DNA from 3 places in the Streptomyces sp. NPDC002513 genome. Region 2 is predicted to be linked to each of the others. Evidence: riboswitches for the same ligand, from Rfam matches in the RefSeq annotation. Region 2 holds a riboswitch; each other region holds the start of a gene.
What was found. Region 2 has a riboswitch for glycine ahead of gcvP (aminomethyl-transferring glycine dehydrogenase). Riboswitches for the same ligand answer to the same signal wherever they lie in the genome.
Positions count from the first base shown of each region.

Region 1: linked by a shared signal. The riboswitch ahead of gcvT (glycine cleavage system aminomethyltransferase GcvT) and the one ahead of gcvP (aminomethyl-transferring glycine dehydrogenase) in region 2 are both predicted to bind glycine.
Region 3: linked by a shared signal. The riboswitch ahead of gcvP (aminomethyl-transferring glycine dehydrogenase) and the one ahead of gcvP (aminomethyl-transferring glycine dehydrogenase) in region 2 are both predicted to bind glycine.

Region 1 is NZ_JBSFXK010000021.1:76,282-83,113, forward strand. It holds gene ACWD5Q_RS16670 (enhanced serine sensitivity protein SseB C-terminal domain-containing protein) at 9-809, opposite strand; gene ACWD5Q_RS16675 (enhanced serine sensitivity protein SseB) at 1,108-1,899, opposite strand; gene ACWD5Q_RS16680 (AAA family ATPase) at 2,213-2,896, opposite strand; glycine riboswitch at 3,069-3,184, shown strand; glycine riboswitch at 3,185-3,297, shown strand; gene gcvT (glycine cleavage system aminomethyltransferase GcvT) at 3,368-4,489, shown strand; gene gcvH (glycine cleavage system protein GcvH) at 4,599-4,976, shown strand; gene glyA (serine hydroxymethyltransferase) at 4,989-6,251, shown strand; gene ACWD5Q_RS16700 (L-serine ammonia-lyase) at 6,338-6,832, shown strand, end outside.
Region 2 is NZ_JBSFXK010000010.1:122,600-129,431, forward strand. It holds gene gcvT (glycine cleavage system aminomethyltransferase GcvT) at 1-874, opposite strand, end outside; gene gcvP (aminomethyl-transferring glycine dehydrogenase) at 905-3,769, opposite strand; glycine riboswitch at 3,923-4,018, opposite strand; gene speB (agmatinase) at 4,127-5,125, opposite strand; gene ACWD5Q_RS10090 (MFS transporter) at 5,175-6,497, opposite strand; gene ACWD5Q_RS10095 (PucR family transcriptional regulator ligand-binding domain-containing protein) at 6,554-6,832, shown strand, end outside.
Region 3 is NZ_JBSFXK010000085.1:9,510-16,341, reverse strand. It holds gene ACWD5Q_RS32785 (glutamate-cysteine ligase family protein) at 1-19, opposite strand, end outside; gene ACWD5Q_RS32780 (hypothetical protein) at 563-1,147, shown strand; gene ACWD5Q_RS32775 (DUF5999 family protein) at 1,546-1,752, shown strand; gene gcvP (aminomethyl-transferring glycine dehydrogenase) at 1,872-4,757, opposite strand; glycine riboswitch at 4,935-5,030, opposite strand; gene ACWD5Q_RS32765 (PRC-barrel domain-containing protein) at 5,145-5,516, shown strand; gene ACWD5Q_RS32760 (DNA polymerase IV) at 5,686-6,832, opposite strand, start outside.

The DNA.
Region 1 (6,832 bases), on a different contig from region 2:
GTCCTCGGTCAGTAGGCGCCGCGCCCCGGCGGATAGCCGTACCCCCCGGCCGCCGGAGCCTGGGCCGGGGCGGCGTGGGCCTCACGGTCGTAGAACGGACGGGCGTGGGCGCGGAGCCACATCGCGACCGGGTCGTGCGCGTCGGACATGGCGACGGTCGACACGGGCAGCCCCTCCGGGACCGCCCCGACGGAGCTCTGCATCATCGCGCGCACCGAGTCGACGGCGGGCGGCGAGGTGTCGTAGACGTCCAGGCCGATCGCCAGATAGGGAGCGCCGAGGGCGGGCTGCACCCAGGCGCGCCGCAGCGAGCGCACCGCGGGTGTGCGGTGTGCGTTCTGCGTGAGGAGGGCGTAGAACTGTGGGATCGCGATGACCGGTTCGGCGAGCCGGAGCGGGCCGGCGGGCTGACGCTCCAGGCCGGTCGCGATGCGGCGCAGATCCAGCCAGGGGATGCCGACGCCGCCGCCCGGCGCATGCGGGTTGAGCCACAGGCCGTAGTGGTCCGGGTAGAGGGTGCGGGCCGCGTCGAGGCCGTCGACCACCTCGTAGGAGCGGTTCCAGCCGCAGGCCGAGAGTTCCTGGGCGGAGGTGACGCAGGGCGCGTAGCCGTAGCCGTTCACCTCCATGTGTCCGTACTGGGCGTCGGGCGAGCCGGCCTGGCCGTGCCAGAGCAGCATCCAGACCTGGCCGGAGGACGGGGTCGCGAGGACGCGCAGCAGCGCCTCGTAGGCGTCGTAACGCCCGGGCGTCACCTGGCGCAGCATCTGCTCGACCTGTCCGGCCGCGGCCGTGCCCGACGCGCTCACCCTCTACCGCCCCTTCACGACAAACCTGACAACCCCGACGGAGACCTTCGGTGCGTGGTGCACGGCTCTCAGCCGCGCCGCCCCGACCCAGTGCCCCGACAGGGCACTGGCCATTCTCTCCTGTCCGCGGGACACCGCATCCCCCCGCGGCCGCGCCGGGGACCGGGCCCCCGCCCCGGGCCGGAGACGGGCTTGTCCCGTCCCGGCCATGAAACCAGGTTAAGGCGCCCTACTGACAGCGCCTTGACGCGCACCGCCCCGCATCGCCCCGGCACCGCGTGCCGCGGGCGCGGGCGGCTCAGTAACCGTGCTGGTAGAACGGCCGTACGTGCTCCCGCAGCCACTCCCCGACCGGGTCCTGCGCCACATCCAGGAACACCATGTTCACGGGCACGCCCACCGGCACCTGCCCGAGCGCCCGGCCGAGCGCGTCCAGCGGGAGCGTACGTATGTCGGCCTCCTGGGAGGAGAGTTCGACGCCGATGAACATCACCGGGTCGGCGGTCTCGATCGCGGCCAGGCAACGGCGCGCGGTGAGCACCACCCCGGTCGCCGCGAACTCGGCGGAGGCGGCGGCGAGGAAGTCCACCGGGTCGTCCTGCCAGTCGGGCTCGAACAGCCGGACGCGCCCGCCGCTCACGGGGCCGTCCAGCGGGGTGCGCCCGGCGCGGCACAGCTCGGCCACCGCGTCCGGCGGCAGCGGCACGCCCACCACGCCGCCGGGGTTGACCGCGATGCCGACCTGCGGGGGCAGCCCGCGGGCGAACTCGACGGCGGGCGCGATCGTGTACGACATGTGGTTGCCGACGACCTGGCGGAACTGCTCCTCCGAGGTGAACACCGGCACATACGCCTGCCCCTCGATCTCCACCGTGGGCAGGTCGAGCGGGCCGCTGTGCGGGCCGCCGCCGCTCGGCAGCGGCACCCACAGGAAGCTGCGGCCGAGGACCTCCACGATCCGGCCGCCGGCCGAGGGGATGCCGAGCGAGGCGGAGAGCACCTCCTCCAGCTCGTTGCCCGGCCAGCCGCCGTGCGGATGGGGGTGTGCCTGTGCGGGGAAGTCCGCGGGAAGGTCCGCCGGGAAGTCCATCTCTGCTACCGCCTGCGAAAGAGCTGAGGAACCACTGCTGAGATGCGCAAGGCTAACGGGTACGCGGGCCGCGCCCCTCAGGCGGCGAAGCCGGCCCCGGTGCGCGAAGGCGGCCCCGGTCCCGCGTAACCAGCTCCGGTCCGCGCAACCGGCCTCGGGTCCGGAGTCGGCCCCCTCGGTTCGCCGAGCCCGCCCCGGTCCCGCGCGACCGGCCACGATCGCACGCAGCCGACCTCGGTCCCGCGAAACCGTCCTTGCTCCCGCAATGCCCGCCCCGGTCCCGCGCGAGCGCCCCCCGTCCGCGGCGTCGGCGTCAGCCCGCGAAGTCGATCCGGCGCAGGACGTCCGCCGCCTGACGGTCGAGGAGGACCACCGAGCCGCAGCCGTCCGGGACGGTGCCCCGCTCGACGGAGCCCAGCAGACGCCCGGCGGCCCGGCGGTGCCTGAGGAACGCGTACCGCGACACGCCCCGGCCGCGCTCGCGCTGGCCCGCCAGGGCCGCGTCCGTGGTGACGTCGAGCACGAGCAGATGGAGGGTGCCGCCGCGGCGGCGGGCCGCGCGGGCCAGCCAGGAGCGCACCCAGGGCTGCGTCCCGCAGTCGTGGACGACGACCCCGGTGCCGGTGCGCAGGGCGCGGCGCAGGCCGGCGTAGTGGGCGAGGCGGACGAGGGGGCGGTAGACCGCGTACGGCAGGAAGCGGGAGAGGCGCTCGTCCCAGCGGTCGCGGACGTCCTGGGAGTCGATCCGCGCCCCCCGTACCGCACGGCGCATGAGGGTGGACTTGCCGCTGCCGGGCAGACCGGTGATCACGACGACGTCGCCCGCGTCGAAGGTGAGCCCCCGGGGGACGCGCCCGGCCCGGTCGCGCAGATCACGGACCTGGGCGCCGGTGGCCGCCCGCGGTGCCCGGCGGGCCTGCCGGGCCGGGGCTCCCGGCCGGCTGTGCACCGCGAAGCCCGAGGTCGTCGCGTACGCCGTCGTCCTGTTCACCGTGATCGTCCTCCCCTGGGGGGTCAGGAAGTCCCCTCCCCGTCGAGCGTAAAGAGAAGGTAATGCGCGGTGTCTCGTGATTCCGTCGCCGTAGCGCCACAAGCCGGTTACAGGTGCGGCCCTGCCGTGATCGGACGAGGCGTGCAATGATGTGCCCGCCAACTGCATACCGGCCGCTTGAATCCGCGCGGGAGAGTCCCGGGTCCGTACGTCGTCTGCCGTACGTCCACCCCGGGCGCCGAAGGAGCAAGTCCCTCCCTTGAATCTCTCAGGCCCCGATACCGCGCGGGCGAGGCACATCTGGAAAGCGGGCCGCCACCGGCGGCTCCACCCAAGGTGCAAGCCATGACACCCCGCCGCGCGGGGTCATGGCGAACCTCTCAGGTTCCGATGACAGATGGGGAGGAAACGACCTCGCCCTCCCCGCGCCCGGCTTCGCTCGCGCGAGGGGACCCCATCGCCCTGGGAGCACAACCGATGAGCAGTAGCAGCCCCCTGCGCCACACCGCACTCGATGCCCTGCATCGTTCGCTGGGCGCGACGATGACCGACTTCGCCGGCTGGGACATGCCCCTGCGGTACGGCTCGGAGCGCGACGAGCACCTCGCCGTCCGGACGAGGGCGGGCCTCTTCGACCTCTCACACATGGGCGAGATCACGGTGTCCGGTCCCGAGGCCGTCCGGGTGCTGGACCACGCCCTGGTCGGCAACATCGGCTCGGTCGGTGTCGGCCGCGCCCGCTACACCATGATCTGCCAGGCGGACGGCGGCATCCTCGACGACCTGATCGTGTACCGGCTCGGCGAGCGGGAGTACATGGTCGTCGCCAACGCCTCCAACGCCCAGGTGGTGCTGGACGCGCTCGTGGAGCGGTCCGCCGGCTTCGACGCCGAGGTGCGCGACGACCGGGACGCCTACGCGCTGATCGCCGTCCAGGGCCCGGAGTCCCCCGGCATCCTGAAGTCCCTCACCGACGCCGACCTGGACGGCCTGAAGTACTACGCGGGCCTGCCCGGCACGGTCGCCGGCGTCCCCGCGCTGATCGCCCGCACCGGCTACACCGGCGAGGACGGCTTCGAACTGTTCGTCGCCCCCGAGCACGCCGAGAAGCTGTGGCAGGCGCTGACCGAGGCGGGCGCGCCGGCCGGCCTGATCCCCTGCGGTCTGTCCTGCCGGGACACGCTCCGCCTGGAGGCGGGCATGCCGCTGTACGGGCACGAGCTGACCACCTCCCTGACCCCCTTCGACGCCGGGCTCGGCCGGGTCGTGAAGTTCGAGAAGGAGGGCGACTTCGTGGGGCGCGCGGCGCTCCTCGAGGCCGCCGAGCGCGCGGCGCAGCACCCGCCGCGCGTCCTGGTCGGCCTGGTCGCCGAGGGCCGGCGCGTGCCGCGGGCCGGGTACGCCGTCGTCTCCGGCGGCGAGGTGATCGGCGAGGTCACCTCCGGCGCGCCCTCCCCCACGCTGGGCCGGCCGATCGCGATGGCGTACGTCGACGCCGCGCACTCCGCGCCCGGCACGGCCGGGGTCGCGGTGGACATCCGGGGCAGCCACGAGCCGTACCAGGTCGTGGCGCTGCCGTTCTACAAGCGCCAGAAGTAGACACCGGGCCCGGGCCGGACGGGGCACCGCCCGCCGTCCGCCCTGCTCACGGACTTCTTCAGCAGTCCCCCTTCACCACCACTCCCCCGCGTACAGGAGAATTCAGGCCATGAGCAACCCCCAGCAGCTGCGTTACAGCAAGGAGCACGAGTGGCTGTCGGGCGCCGAGGACGGCGTCTCGACGATCGGCATCACGGAGCACGCGGCCAACGCGCTCGGCGATGTCGTGTTCGTCCAGCTCCCGGAGGTCGGTGACACGGTGAGCGCGGGCGAGACCTGCGGCGAACTGGAGTCGACCAAGTCGGTCAGCGACCTCTACTCCCCGGTCTCCGGCGAGGTCACGGACGTCAACGAGGACGTGGTGAACGACCCGTCGCTGGTGAACTCCGCCCCCTTCGAGGGCGGCTGGCTGTTCCGGGTGCGCGTGTCGGAGGAGCCCGCCGACCTGCTCACCGCGGACGAGTACACCGAGTTCTCCGGCAGCTGAGGAACCGTATCCATGTCGATTCTGAACACTCCCCTGCACGAGCTCGACCCGGATGTCGCCGCCGCCGTCGACGGCGAGCTGCACCGTCAGCAGTCCACCCTCGAGATGATCGCCTCGGAGAACTTCGCCCCGGTCGCGGTCATGGAGGCCCAGGGCTCGGTCCTCACCAACAAGTACGCCGAGGGCTACCCGGGCCGCCGCTACTACGGCGGCTGTGAGTACGTCGACGTGATCGAACAGATCGCCATCGACCGCGTCAAGGAACTCTTCGGCGCCGAGCACGCCAACGTGCAGCCGCACTCGGGTGCCCAGGCCAACGCGGCGGCGATGTTCGCGCTGCTCCAGCCCGGCGACACGATCATGGGGCTGAACCTGGCGCACGGCGGGCACCTGACCCACGGCATGAAGATCAACTTCTCCGGCAAGCTCTACCACGTGGTCGCGTATCACGTGGGCGACGACGGCACCGTCGACATGGCCGAGGTCGAGCGCCTCGCCAAGGAGAACCGGCCGAAGCTGATCGTCGCGGGCTGGTCGGCCTACCCGCGCCGGCTCGACTTCGCCGCCTTCCGCCGGATCGCGGACGAGGTCGGCGCGTACCTCATGGTCGACATGGCGCACTTCGCCGGTCTGGTCGCGGCGGGTCTGCACCCGAACCCGGTCCCGCACGCCCACGTGGTCACCACCACCACCCACAAGACGCTGGGCGGTCCCCGCGGTGGCGTGATCCTCTCGACGGCCGAACTGGCCAAGAAGATCAACTCCGCGGTCTTCCCCGGTCAGCAGGGCGGTCCCCTGGAGCATGTGATCGCCGCCAAGGCGGTCGCCTTCAAGATCGCGGCGAGCGAGGACTTCAAGGAGCGCCAGCAGCGTACGCTGGAAGGCGCCCGCATCCTGGCCGAGCGCCTGGTCGAGGACGATGTCCGGGCCGTGGGCGTGGACGTCCTGTCGGGCGGCACCGATGTGCACCTCGTCCTGGTCGACCTGCGGAACTCCGAGCTGGACGGTCAGCAGGCCGAGGACCGCCTGCACGAGGTCGGCATCACGGTCAACCGCAACGCGATCCCGAACGACCCGCGCCCCCCGATGGTCACCTCGGGCCTCCGGATCGGCACGCCCGCCCTGGCGACCCGCGGCTTCACGGCCGAGGACTTCGCCGAGGTCGCGGACGTCATCGCCGAGGCGCTCAAGCCGTCCTACGACGCCGCGGCGCTGAAGGCCCGGGTGACGGCCCTGGCCGACAAGCACCCGCTGTACCCGGGGCTCGCCCAGTAAGTCACCTTCCGGCCGGCACCGCGCACACTGGAGAGGAGCGCGGTGCCCGGCCGGCCCCTGCACCACCCCCGTATTGAGGAGTCCCCGTGGCCATCTCGGTCTTCGACCTGTTCTCGATCGGCATCGGCCCGTCCAGCTCCCACACGGTCGGCCCGATGCGCGCTGCACGCATGTTCGTCCTCCGCCTGCGCAACGAGGGCCTGCTGGAATCGGTCGCGTCCGTGCGCTCGGAGCTGTACGGCTCCCTGGGCGCCACCGGCCACGGCCACGGCACGCCCAAGGCCGTGCTGCTCGGGCTCGAAGGCCACTCGCCGCGCACGGTGGACGTGGAGAGCGCGGACCAGCGGGTGGAGGACATCAGGGAGTCCGGCCGCCTCTGGCTGCTCGACGAGCAGGAGATCGCGTTCTCCTACGACGACGACCTGGTGCTGCACCGCCGCAAGACGCTCCCCTACCACGCGAACGGCATGACCCTGTGGGCGTACGACGCCTCGGGGACCGAATTGCTGGCCAAGACGTACTACTCGGTGGGCGGCGGCTTCGTCGTCGACGAGGACGCGGTCGGCGCGGACCGCATCAAG
Region 2 (6,832 bases):
CGGTCGAGGTCAGCCCGACGAGCACGTGGTCCGGCCCCTTGTCACGGCAGGCGGCCAGGGCCGCCTCGCCGACGAACCCGCCGGGCTTCCCGAACACCACGATGCGGCCGAGTCCCGCGTCGAACGGCGTGGTGCGCACGGTGAGTTCCTGGCCGTACAAGGGCATGCCGGCTTCGAGGCGCAGCGTGTCGCGGCAGGCCAGGCCGCAGGGGAGAAGGCCGTGCTCCGCGCCCGCGGCGCTGACGGCTCGCCAGAGGGCCACCGCGTCCTCGGGGCGGCAGTAGATCTCGAAGCCGTCCTCGCCGGTGTAGCCGGTGCGGGCGAGCAGCACCTCGCGGTCCGCCAGCCGTGCCCGGTCGATCGCGTAGTACTTCAGCGACGGCACGTCGACGTCGGCCAGTTCGCTGAGGATCGTCGGCGACTTCGGCCCCTGGACCGCGATCAGCGCCCACTCGCTGGAAGCGTCCCGGATCGTGGCGACGTAGCCGTCGATCCGGTCACGCAGGCAGGAGAGCACGACCAGCGCGTTGCCGGCGTTGGCCACGACGAGGTACTTCTCCTCGGCCAGGCGGTGGACGACGAGGTCGTCGAGGACTCCGCCGGTGTCGTGGACCAGCATGGAGTAGCGGGCGCGGCCGACGGCGATCTTCGACGGCTTCCCGACCAGCGCGTGGTCGAGGGCCCGGCCCACCTCGGGACCGGACAGTTCGATCTCGCCCATGTGGGTGAGGTCGAAGATTCCGGCGGTGGTCCGTACGGCGTGGTGCTCGGCCAGTTCGGAGGTGTAGCGCAGCGGCATCGACCAGCCGGCGAAGTCGGTGAACGACGCTCCGAGTTCGGCGTGGATGCCGTGCAGTGGTGTCTTCTTGGACATGGTGGTTCCCTCAGACCGTGACCGGTCGGATCACGACTCGAACGACTCGGGGGGCGGGCAGGCGCAGACCAGGTTCCGGTCGCCGTGCGCCTGGTCGATCCGGCCGACCGGCGGCCAGTACTTGTCGGGCGTGACGCCCGCCGGAAAGACGGCCCGCTCGCGCGAGTAGGCCCGGGTCCACTGACCGGCGATCGCGGCCGCGGTGTGCGGCGCCCGTCGCAGCGGGCTCCCCTCGAGGGTCCAGGCGCCCTGGTGCACCAGGTCGATCTCGGCGCGGATCGCGATCATCGCCTCGCAGAAGCGGTCCAGCTCCTGAAGGCTCTCACTCTCCGTCGGCTCGACCATCAGCGTGCCGGCGACCGGGAAACTCGTCGTCGGCGCGTGGAAGCCGTAGTCGATGAGCCGCTTGGCGATGTCGTCGACCGTCACACCCGTGGCGGCGGTGATCGGGCGTACGTCGAGGATGCACTCGTGCGCGACGAGGCCGGCCTCCCCGGAGTACAGGACGGGGAAGTGCGGCGCGAGCCGACGGGCCACGTAGTTGGCGCTCAGCACGGCCGTCTTGGTGGCCTCGGTCAGCCCCTCCGCGCCCATCATCCGGATGTAGGCCCACGGGATCGGCAGGATGCCGGCACTGCCGAACGGTGCGGCGCTCACCGACCCGGTCCCGCCGCGGCGGCCGGTGTCGGGGTGCAGCGGGTGGGTGGGCAGGTACGGTGCGAGGTGCTCGGCCACCGCGACCGGGCCGACGCCCGGCCCGCCGCCGCCGTGCGGGATGCAGAACGTCTTGTGCAGGTTGAGGTGGGACACGTCGCCACCGAACTCACCCGGCTTGGCGACCCCGAGCAGCGCGTTGAGGTTGGCACCGTCGACGTACACCTGTCCGCCGTGCTCGTGAACCAGCTCGCACAGCCGGGTGATGCTCTCTTCGTAGACACCGTGTGTCGAGGGGTAGGTCACCATGATCGCGGCCAGGTCCTCGGCGTGCTTCGCGCACTTGGCCGCGAGGTCGGCGAGGTCGACCGTGCCGTCTGGCCGTGACGCCACCACGACGACGCGCATCCCGGCCATGACCGCGGAGGCCGCGTTGGTACCGTGCGCGCTCGCCGGGATCAGGCACACGTCGCGCCCGGACTGGCCGTTGCTCCGGTGATAGGAACGGATCGCGAGCAGGCCCGCGAGCTCGCCCTGCGATCCGGCGTTCGGCTGGATGGAGACCTTGGCGTAACCGGTGACCTCGGCCAGCCATGTCTCGAGCTGCTCGATCAGGGTCAGGTACCCGGTCGCGTCCGTGAGGGGGGCGAACGGGTGCAGGTCCGCGAAGGCGGGCCAGCTGACCGGTTCCATCTCCGTGGTCGCGTTGAGCTTCATCGTGCAGGACCCGAGCGGGATCATGCCGCGGTCCAGCGCGAAGTCACGGTCGGACAGCTTGCGCAGGTAGCGCAGCATCGCGGTCTCGGAACGGTGCTGGTGGAAGACCGGGTGGGTGAGGAAAGGGGAGGTACGACGCAGCCCCGACGGAAGTGCTGCCGAAGCGCCGGTTGCCGGCCCGTCCAGGTCGCCGTCGCCGGCCCGGCCGAAGGCGTCGAGCACGAGGCGGACGTGCTCCTGCGTCGTGACCTCGGAGCAGGAGACGCCGACATGGTCCTCGTCCACCAGCCGCAGCCGCAGACCCTTGCCGTGCGCTGCCGCGACGACCTCCTCGGCCCGGCCGGGGACCCGCACCAGCAGAGTGTCGAAGAACGCGCGGTGCACCACCGTGATCCCGCTCGCCCGTAGACCCGCAGCGATGAGCGTGGCGTGCCGGTGCGTCCGTCGGGCGATCTCGGCCAGACCGTCGGAGCCGTGGTAGACGGCGTACATCGACGCGACCACGGCCAGCAGCACCTGCGCCGTGCAGATGTTCGAAGTCGCCCTGTCGCGCCGGATGTGCTGCTCGCGGGTCTGCAGGGCGAGGCGGTACGCCGGCCGGCCGGCGTCGTCCATGGACACGCCCACGAGCCGGCCGGGCAGATGGCGTGTCAGCCCTTCGCGGACCGCGATGTAGCCGGCGTGCGGCCCGCCGTAGAACAAGGGGACACCGAAGCGCTGGGACGATCCCACGACGATGTCGGCGCCGAACTCGCCCGGCGGCACGAGCAGGGTGAGCGCCAGCAGGTCGGCGGCGACCGTGACCAGCGCCCCGCGCGCCCGTGCCGCAGCGGTCACCTCGCGCAGGTCGCGGACCGCGCCCGAGCAGCCGGGGTAGGACAGCACCACCCCGAAGAAGTCGTCCTCCGGCAGCGGCTCGGCGACATCGATCTCGACGACCTCGACACCGACCGCGTCGGCACGCGTGCGCAGGACGTCGAGGGTCTGCGGCAGGGTGTCGCGGTCGACCAGGACGCGGGTGGACCTCTTCTCGCCGGCGACACGGCGCATGACCGTGACCGCCTCGGCGACCGCCGTACCCTCGTCGAGCAGGGACGCGTTGGCCGTCGGCAGTCCCGTGAGATCGCCGACCATGGTCTGGAAGTTGATCAGCGCCTCGAGTCTGCCCTGGCTGATCTCCGGCTGGTACGGCGTGTAGGCGGTGTACCACGCCGGATCCTCCAGCACGTTGCGCCGGATCACCGCGGGTGTGATGGTCGGGTGGTAGCCGAGGCCGATCATCGGGACGGCGACGGTGTTCCTACGGGCGAGCTCGTGCAGCTCGGCGCGCGCCTCGGCCTCGGTGGCGGCGGCGGGCAGGTTCAGGTCGGAGGTGCTCCGGATGCCGCTCGGGACAGCGGCGTCGATCAGCTCGGTCAGTGTCGGGTAGCCGACGTCGGCGAGCATCTTGGCGCGGTCGGCGTCGCCGACACCGATGTGACGGGCGGCGAACTCGCCGGACGCGGAGGATCCGGGTGAGGTCATGGCGGGAGGCTCCCTGATGGGGGGCGCCGCGGACGCGGCGCCGTGGACGGGTGACCTCCCCGCTCTGTCATCGGTACCTGAGAGCTTCACCACCGGGTCCGGCGGTTTGCACCGTGGGCGCAGGACGTTGACGTCCCGTCTTTCCAGAGTCGCTTCACCGGAGCGGTACTTGTGCCTGAGAGATTCTGGGGAGAGTTGCTCCTTCGGCGCCTCGCCAGGACTGGGCGAGGGCTCTCCCGCTCCGGTTCGAGCAGCGTTTGTGTTGAGTTGTCGAGCCGGACCGCAAGGCCGGGTGGAGGCGCCGTCAGGGCGGGTCGGCACCCTGACGACCCTGGTGACCGTCGATCACGTCCGGAATCAGGCGTGCTCCGATGCCGGGAGCACGGGACTGGCCACGCGGTGCTTCGTCATGAGCGTGACCAGGTCGAACACCACGGTGGCGGCGGCGACGCAGGTGATCTCGGCGTGGTCGTAGGCAGGAGCGACTTCGACCACGTCCCCGCCGACGATGTCGAGTCCGTCGAGGCTGCGCAGCAGGCGAAGCAGCTCTCGGCTGTTGAACCCGCCCATCTCCGGCGTTCCCGTTCCCGGTGCGAATGCGGGGTCGAGCACGTCGATGTCGATGGAGATGTACACCGGTGCGTCGCCCACGCGTCGTCGTACGGCGTCCACCGCCCCGTCGATCCCGATCACGTCGAGGTCCCCGGCACGGATCGCCCGGAAGCCGAACGCCTTGTCGTTCACCAGGTCCATCTGGTCGTAGATCGGTCCGCGGATGCCCAGGTGTATGGACTTGTCCTCGGCGAGCAGGCCCTCTTCGAAGGCCCGGCGGAACACCGTGCCGTGCGTGATCGGAGCGTTGAAGTAGGTGTCCCAGGTGTCGAGGTGCGCGTCGAAGTGGACCAGCGCGATCGGGCCGTACTTGTCCTTGGCCGCGCGCAACATGGGCAGCGCGATGGTGTGGTCTCCGCCGATGCTCACGATGCGCCGGTCGGACCGGCCCGCGATGTCGCGGGCGTAGCCCTCGATCTGGGCGACCGCCTCGTCGATGCTGAACGGCGTACAGGGAACGTCGCCGGCGTCGACGACCTGGAGTGCTTCCAGTGGCGCGGTGTCGAGCTCGACGTGGAACTTCGGGCGCAGGTGACGGGAGGCCTGACGGACGCCCATCGGTCCGAAGCGGGCGCCCGGCCGGTACGACGTGCCCCCGTCGAACGGCACGCCCAGGACCGCGATGTCGTAGTCGCTGACCGAGCCGATGTCCGGGATCCGGGCGAAGGTGCCCAGACCGGCGAAGCGCGGGACCTTCGTGGCGTCGAGGGCGCCGATCGGGGTGGGCCGGTTGTCGTGGTTCATCACGGTCTCCTGTCAGTTCGCGGTGGTGGTGAGGCGGGGTCCGGGAGTCTCAGCAGGGTTGTCGGCCGAGGCAGGTGTCGCTCAGCGATCGGCCTCGGGTCTCGGTGCCCCAGGCCAGCGTGGCCAGGAGCCCGACGACCGACACGACGGCGCCGACCAGGAGCGGCAGGTTCTGGCTCCTGGCCAGGGCGAACGGCATCAGGTAGGTGCCTGCGGCCGCCCCGATGCGGGACAACGCGGTGCCCACGCCGACGGCGGTGGCGCGGATCTCGGTCGGGAAGAGTTCGTTGGGGTAGACCACCTCGAGGAAGCTGGAGCCGCCCGAGGCGAGTGCGAAGACGCAGATCGCGGCGAAGGAGACCCAGGCCGGCGCTCCCGGCGCCAGCCCGGGGATACCGAGAGCGATCCCGATGATCCCGAAGGACCACAGCAGCAGCGCCCGTCGGCCGATCCGCTCGACCAGCCACAGCCCGGGGACGCCGCCGATGACGAACAGCGCGGCGAGGAAGATTTCCGCGACGTTGCCGGTGATTCCCATGCCCGCCAGCAGGTCCGGGGCGAACGAATACAGCGCGAACAGCGGAATCACCTGGGCGGTCCAGAAAATACCGACGAACAGGGTGCGCTCGAGGTATGGCTTGCGGAACACCGTGGCGTAGCTGGTCCTCGCGGCAGCCAGCTCCGCGGCCAGGTCCGCCACGCCGTACCGCGAGCCGAAGACCTTCTTGATCGACCGGTCGGCCTCCTCGGTACGGCCCTTGCTGAGCAGCCAGCGCGGCGACTCTGGAGTGCCGAGCCGCAGGAACAGCGTCACGACGGCGAACACGGCGGGGCTGGCGAGCATGAAGCGCCAGGCGTTCACGCCGAGTTCCTCAAGACCAACGCCCACGAGGTACGCCGCCGCGGCCCCGAGCGCCCAGACCACGAAGGTGGCGCCGAGCATCCGGCCGCGGTACCGCCGCGGGAGGTACTCCGCCAGCAGGGACGTGGCGATCGGGTAGTCGGCACCGATGGCCGAACCGAGCAGGAAGCGCAGGACGACCAGCTGCCAGACCTCGGTCACGAAGGCGGACAGAACGGAGAACAACGCCAGCGCGGCCAGGTCGGCGATGTACATGACGTGCCGGCCGATCTTGTCGGTGACGTATCCGAAGACCGCCCCGCCGAAGAAGATGCCGATCAGGCTGGAGGCCGCGACCAGACCCTTGTCGCCGGTGGTCATGTCCAGCGCCGGGGTGAGCGTGGTGAACGCGACGCCGATGATCGCGATCGCGTATCCGTCGATGAACGGCCCGCCCGACGAGTAGGCGGTCAGCTTCGTGTGGAAGCGCGTCAGGGGCGCGTCGTCAATGAGGTTCGATCCAGCAGCCATGCAGAAGTCCTTGGCTCGGGACGGCCGGGCGGAGGTACTCCTCAAGGTGTACGTCGGTGCCGCAGGGGCCGTGCAGGCTCACCGCGCTCAATGTTCGCCCGGCCGCTTGTACATTCGCTCAACGCCGCTATGCAGACGGTCAAGCTCTGTCGTACCGTGATGCCATGCCGATCACGGTGGGAGAGTTGCTCGAGATGCCGCACCTGCGCCTGCGGCTCCACTCGGGGGCGGGCGCACTGGACCGGCCGGTCTCGTGGACGCACACGACCGACCTGCCTGAGCCGTGGCGGTGGGTGACCGGCGGTGAACTCCTGATGACGAACGGCATGCCGATT
Region 3 (6,832 bases), on a different contig from region 2:
CCACGACCTTCTCTCCCATCGAGCACATCCCTCCTAGGATGGGCAGGCCGACGTACCGGCCGCTGCTGTCCTGGGTCACGGTGGATGATGCCCCGGCAACGCGATCGATAACGCCCCCGCGTACGGCCGCCACCCGCTAGGCTGGCGGGCAGCGGCTCCGGGCACATTCCCCCGGCATGCGCACGCAATCTCATGACGCAACCCCGACGTAAAAAACGTCGATGAGAATCGGCCGACCGCTACGGACGAGTAATCCGAGGTCACGCCTGGGAGGCCCCGCGCGATATCGGGACGAATCCCGCTAATCAGCGACCGGATATCCCCTTGTTCGTCATGTGCGGGACGACTAGCCGAAACATTGTATGAACACGCGTCGTATAAACTCGCCGGACGGGGCAGAGAGAGTCGGCGTGCACGGTCCTGGGCCTGTCGTCACAGCGCCTCCATTCGTCCGGGCGCAGTTCCCCCGCTCCTCTGACCCCCAGAGCTGACAGCGACGTCCGCCCGCCCTTCCCGCATCGCCCCCGCGCCACCGTGCCTGTCGAATGAGAGGCGACCCACCATGCTGCTGCATGTCCCCCCGGCACCCGCGCCCGCTCTCCGTTCCGTCCTCACGGCACTCGGTTCCCCCACCGCGGTCCAGGAGGCTCGTACTCCGTCCCTGCGAGCCGCCCAGGGACCCGTGACACCCGAACTCCCGCTGCCCGTGCACGTACTGGACCGGATCACTCCCACGGGCGAGTGGACCACCCGGCTCGCGGGGTGGCGCTTCCTCATGCGCTCCGGGGACCGCGCCGTCGCCGCCGCCGAGACCATGCTCACCCCTGACGGCTGGGCGTTCTCGCACTTCTTCGAAGGCCCCTACATCGCCGCCACCGAACGCGCCCTGCGCCAGGCGGAGTCGGTGACACAGCCCTACCAGGCCCGGCTGCTGTCCGTGCCGAAGCTGTACATGCTCACCCTGTGGCTGCACGGCGACTGCTCCGCCGACGGCGCGTCCGGCTCCCTGGCGGCGACCGATCTCCTGGTTCCGCTCGCCCCGGCCCCGCCCGGCATAGCGGCGCACCGCCCGCATCGCGCCGCCGACCTCCTGCCGGTGCTCACCCTGCGCATGACTCCGGCCCCGCTGCTCGGCTCGCCCGCCTAGGCACCAGCACCGTCCCCGACCCGTGCCCCGCCGCCGGAAACAGCCGCGGGGCACGTTCCGTGCGCGCGTCGAAACGCCCGCGTGCCCCTCGCTCGCACGTGCCCCACCGTGCTCGTACGAGAGACGAAGTGAGGGCCTGCCCGCCCTCACCAGCCCCTTCCGGCCATCGCAAACCGCCGGAAGAGACAGGGGAGTTGGGCCGAACCGTCCGCACGGGTGACGCGTCATGAACCTGTGAGAACCGGTACAGCGAAATGCCTGCGGATTGACGGCCGTGGGGCAACACTGGTCCCGGAACGTATCGCCAACGGGGGGCGGCCATGAACGACACGACGAGCCGCAGGACAGACACGACAGCCATCTCACCCGTCACGACAGAGCGAGAGATCCCATCCACCATGTGCCAGCACCAGCCACCGTGCCCGACCGCCGAATCCGCCGACCGGGAGTCCGCCCGTCTCGTGGCGCACCACCCGGAGCAGGGATGGAGCCTGCTGTGCAACGGCGTTCTGCTCTTCGAGGACACCGGTGAGCTTCTGCCCGACGGCCAGATCATCGCCCCGCACCGCCCGCTGGGCATCGACCGGGTGACGACGGCCGCCTGAGCGGCGCGCGCGGGGCAGACGCTGCCCCGCGCTACGAGGGGCACATACTGCCCCCGTGACACGAGGGGCCGGCCGGAGACATACGCTCCGCACCGGCCCCGACGCATATCCCGCGGCGATTACTCGTCGTAAGCGTCCAGCGGCGGGCAGGAGCAGACCAGGTTGCGGTCGCCGAAGGCCTGGTCGATGCGGCGCACCGGCGGCCAGTACTTGTCCGCGGCCGACACGCCGGCCGGGAAGACGGCCTCCTCACGCGTGTACGCGTGCTCCCACGTGCCGCCGAGCGCCGCCGCGGTGTGCGGGGCGCCCCGCAGCGGGTTGTCCTCGGCGGGCCACTGCCCCGAGCCGACCTTCTCGATCTCGGCACGGATGGCGATCATCGCGTCGCAGAACCGGTCGAGTTCGGCGAGGTCCTCGGACTCGGTCGGCTCGATCATCAGCGTGCCTGCCACCGGGAACGACATGGTCGGTGCGTGGAAGCCGTAGTCGATCAGCCGCTTGGCGACGTCGTCGACGCTCACACCGGTCGCCTTGGTCAGCGGGCGCAGGTCGATGATGCACTCGTGCGCGACCAGGCCGCCCGGGCCGGTGTAGAGGACGGGGTAGTGCGGCTCCAGGCGCTTGGCGACGTAGTTGGCGGAGAGCACCGCCACCTGCGTGGCCCGCTTGAGGCCCTCCCCGCCCATGAGCCGGACGTACGCCCACGAGATCGGCAGGATGCCCGCCGAGCCCCACGGGGCGGCCGAGATCGGGCCGACGCCCGTCTCCGGACCGGCCGCGGGCTGCAGCGGGTGGTTCGGCAGGTACGGCGCCAGGTGCGCCCGCACACCGACCGGGCCGACGCCGGGGCCGCCGCCGCCGTGCGGGATGCAGAACGTCTTGTGCAGGTTGAGGTGCGAGACGTCGCCGCCGAAGTGGCCGGGCTTGGCGAGGCCGACCAGGGCGTTGAGGTTGGCACCGTCGACGTACACCTGGCCTCCGGCCTCGTGCACGGCGGCGCAGATGTCGGCGACGTGCTCCTCGAACACACCGTGCGTAGACGGGTAGGTGATCATCAGCACGGCCAGCTCGTCGCGGTACTTCTCGATCTTGGCGCGCAGGTCCTCGACATCGATCTCGCCGTCCTCCGCGGTCTTCACGACGACGACGTTCATACCGGCCATGACGGCGCTGGCGGCGTTCGTGCCGTGCGCGGAGGACGGGATGAGGCACACGGTGCGCTGGTCATCGCCGTTGGCGCGGTGGTAGCCGCGCACTGCGAGCAGACCGGCCAGCTCACCCTGCGAACCGGCGTTGGGCTGGAGGGAGACCTTGTCGTAGCCGGTGACCTCGGCGAGCCGCTCCTCCAGCTCACGGATGAGCGTGAGGTAGCCCTGTACCTGCTCGGCGGGCGCGAAGGGGTGCAGCTGCCCGAACTCGGGCCAGGTCACCGGCTCCATCTCGGTGGTCGCGTTCAGCTTCATGGTGCAGGAGCCCAGCGGGATCATGCCCCGGTCGAGCGCGTAGTCGCGGTCGGCCAGCCGGCGCAGGTAGCGCAGCATCGCGGTCTCGGAACGGTGCTGGTGGAAGACCACGTGCGTGAGGTAGTCGTCGGTGCGCAGCAGCGTCTGCGGCAGCGCGTCCTCGGCCGTCGTATCCAGCGCCGCGACATCGCCCTCGACGCCGAACGCGGTCCAGACGGCTCCGAGCTGGGCCCGGCCGGTCGTCTCGTCACAGGCGATCGACACATGGTCGGCGTCGACGAGGCGCAGGTTCACACTCCGCTCGCGGGCGGCGGTGACGACCGCGTCGGCCCGGCCCGGCACCCGCACGGTGAGAGTGTCGAAGTAGGAACCGTGGACGACCTCGACTCCGCCTGCGGTGAGTCCCGCGGCGAGGATCGCGGCGTACCGGTGCGTGCGTCGCGCGATGGTCCGCAGGCCCTCGGGCCCGTGGTAGACGGCGTACATCCCGGCCATCACCGCGAGCAGCACCTGGGCGGTGCAGATGTTGCTGGTCGCCTTCTCCCGGCGGATGTGCTGCTCCCGCGTCTGCAGCGCCAGCCGGTACGCCTTGTGTCCGTCCGCGTCCACGGAGACGCCGACGAGCCGTCCCGGCAGGCTCCGGGCGAACTTCTCCTGCACGGCCATGTAGCCGGCGTGCGGGCCGCCGAAGCCCATCGGCACACCGAAGCGCTGGGTGGTGCCGACGGCGATGTCGGCGCCCAGCTCGCCGGGCGAGGTCAGCAGCGTGAGCGCGAGCAGGTCGGCGGCGACGGTGACGAGCGCGCCCAGCTCGTGGGCCTGCTCGATGACCGGCCTGATGTCGCGTACGGCACCGGAGGCGCCCGGGTACTGGATCAGTACGCCGTTGATCTCCCGCCCGGCGACCTCGGCCGGGATGCCGTCGCCGAGGTCGGCGACGACGACCTCGACGCCGGTGGGCTCGGCACGGGTCTGGATCACGGCGATCGTCTGCGGCAGCGCGTCCGCGTCGACCAGGAACAGGCCCTTCTTGTTCTTGCCCATGCGCCGGGACAGCGCCATCGCCTCGGCGGCTGCCGTGCCCTCGTCGAGCAGGGAGGCACCGGAGGTCGGCAGGCCGGTGAGGTCGGCGACCATGGTCTGGAAGTTCAGCAGCGCCTCGAGCCGGCCCTGCGAGATCTCCGGCTGGTAGGGGGTGTACGCGGTGTACCAGGCCGGGTTCTCCATCACGTTCCGGAGGATCACCGGCGGCGTGAAGGTGCCGTGGTATCCGAGACCGATCATGGAGTCGAGGACCTGGTTGCGGCCGGCGAGCGAGCGCAGCTCGGCCAGCACCTCGGCCTCGGTGCGCGCGCCCGGCAGGTCGAGGGCATCGGCGTTCTTGATCACATCCGGGACCGCGGCGGCCGTGAGTTCGTCGAGCGAGCCGTAGCCGACCTGCGCGAGCATCTTGGCCCGCGCTTCCTGGTCGGGCCCGATGTGGCGCTGCTCGAAGGGCGTTCCCTGTTCGAGCTCGGAGAGCGGAATGCGATGGGCGGTCATTGCGGAGGCCTCCTGGTCTGACGCGACCTTCGAGGGGCACCCCGGCGCGGGTACCCCGACGGCCTCCCCCTCTGTCATCTCGACCTGAGAGCTTCACCGGTCCGCCCGAAGGCGCTCCGGTTTTCACCGTCGGTGAGAGCGGGAGCCGTCGACACCCGCCCTGCTTTCCAGAGTGACCTCGTCCGTGCGGTACGTGTGCCTGAGAGATTCCGGGGAGGGTTTGCTCCTTCGGCGCCTCCGGATCGCTCCGGAGGACTCTCCCGCACGGGGTCAGCAGCCGCTTGCCAGACTACCAGCGGGGACCACCAGGCAACCTTCGAGTGGCCGTCGTGCTGAATGTGCTCTTTTGTAGTGCTGACGGATGTGTTGCGACCAGTTGGAGGGACCGTGCAGACCGATATCGATCCGCGGAATCTGATCGGCCGCAAGGCGTTCGACCGCAATGGGGTCAAGATCGGCACGATCGACGAGGTCTATCTCGACGACGCGACCGGGGTGCCGGAGTGGGCTGCCATACGGACAGGTCTGTTCAGCAGGGACGCGTTCGTGCCGCTGGAGCCCAGCCGACTGGTCGAGGGCACGCTCTACGTGCCCTTCGAACGTGCGCTGATCAAGGAGGCACCCGACTTCGGCGTCGGACGGCACCTCTCGCCCGAACAGGAGCTGCAGCTCTACCACCACTACGGCCTCGATGTGGCCCCGCCGCCCGCGCCGCCGGACCGCGACTTCGGGCGGCTCGCGAAGCCCGAGGGGACCTGAGAGCGGGCCTCCCCCGCGCGTCGATGGGCCGTGGGACCGTGCCGGCCCCACGCTGCTCTACGGCCTTGTCACGGCCCCGTCCCGGCCCGCGGCGTCCTCCCGCCCCGCTGCTCACCGCCACCGTTCAGATCCCGGACGCCGCCATGCTCCACGGACCGTCGGCGCGCCCTCACGCCCCGCTGCCCGCCCGCGTCTCGGCCGCCTCGGGTCCTGCCTCGGCGGGCCCGAGGCTCTCTTCGGCGGCCTCGGGCCTTGGTGGCACCAGGGGCAGCGGGTCCGTCGGCTCCAGCCCTGGGTCGTCGGTGCGGAACGTACGCACGCGCCCCGGCCCCGAGTCGGGCGTCTCGAACCGTATCGTCACCCTGCCCAGCCCACTGCCCTGCACCCAGCCGTGCCCGTGGTCGATGTGCCGCACGTCCTGCCCCGCGCGCCAGACCGGCTCGGCCGGTGCCGTCGGCTCCTCCTCGACGGGCTCGGCGGCGGCCTCCTCCTCCGGACGCTCCTCGGCCACCGCCTCCCCGGCCGCCAGGTGTGCCTGGGCGAACAGGTCCTCCTGCGTGTAGTCGGCGAGCCCGCTGACGCCGACGCCGAGCAGCCGGACCCCGCCGGTGGTGTCCACGGACTCCAGCAGCCGCGCGGCCGCCTCGCGTACCACCGCGGGGTCGTCCGTGGGGCCGCGCAGGGTCTCGGAGCGGGTCAGGGTCGAGAAGTCGTACCTGCGTACCTTCAGCACAATGGTCCTTCCCGACAGCCGGGCGTCCCGCAGCCGTCGCACACAACGGTCCGCGAGCCGCTGCACCTCCAGTCCGACCCGGACCCGGTCGTGGATGTCGACGTCATACGTGTCTTCGACCGAGACCGACTTGGCCTCCCGCTCCGCCACGACGGGCCGCTCGTCCCGGGCCAGGGCCATGGCGTACAGCGCCTGCCCATGAGCCTTGCCCAGCAGCCTGACCAGCTCGTCCTCGCCCGCCTCGGCGATCTCGTCGACCGTGGTGATCCCGGCCCGCCGCAGATGGTCCCCGGTAGCGGGCCCGACCCCCGGCAGCGTGCGCACCGACAGGGGGCCGAGCAGGGCCCGCTCGGTGCCCGGCGGGATCAGCACCAGGCCGTCCGGCTTGGCCTGCTCGGAGGCGATCTTGGCGAGCATCTTGGAGGCGGCGAGTCCCACCGAGCCCGTCAGACCCGTGACCGACCGGATGTCCGCGCGCAGCCTGACCCCCACGAGCCGCGCCGACTCCTCGTCCCAGGCGGCTCCCCCGGCCTCCAGGTCCACGAACGCCTCATCGAGGCTCAACGGCTCCACCAGCGGCGAC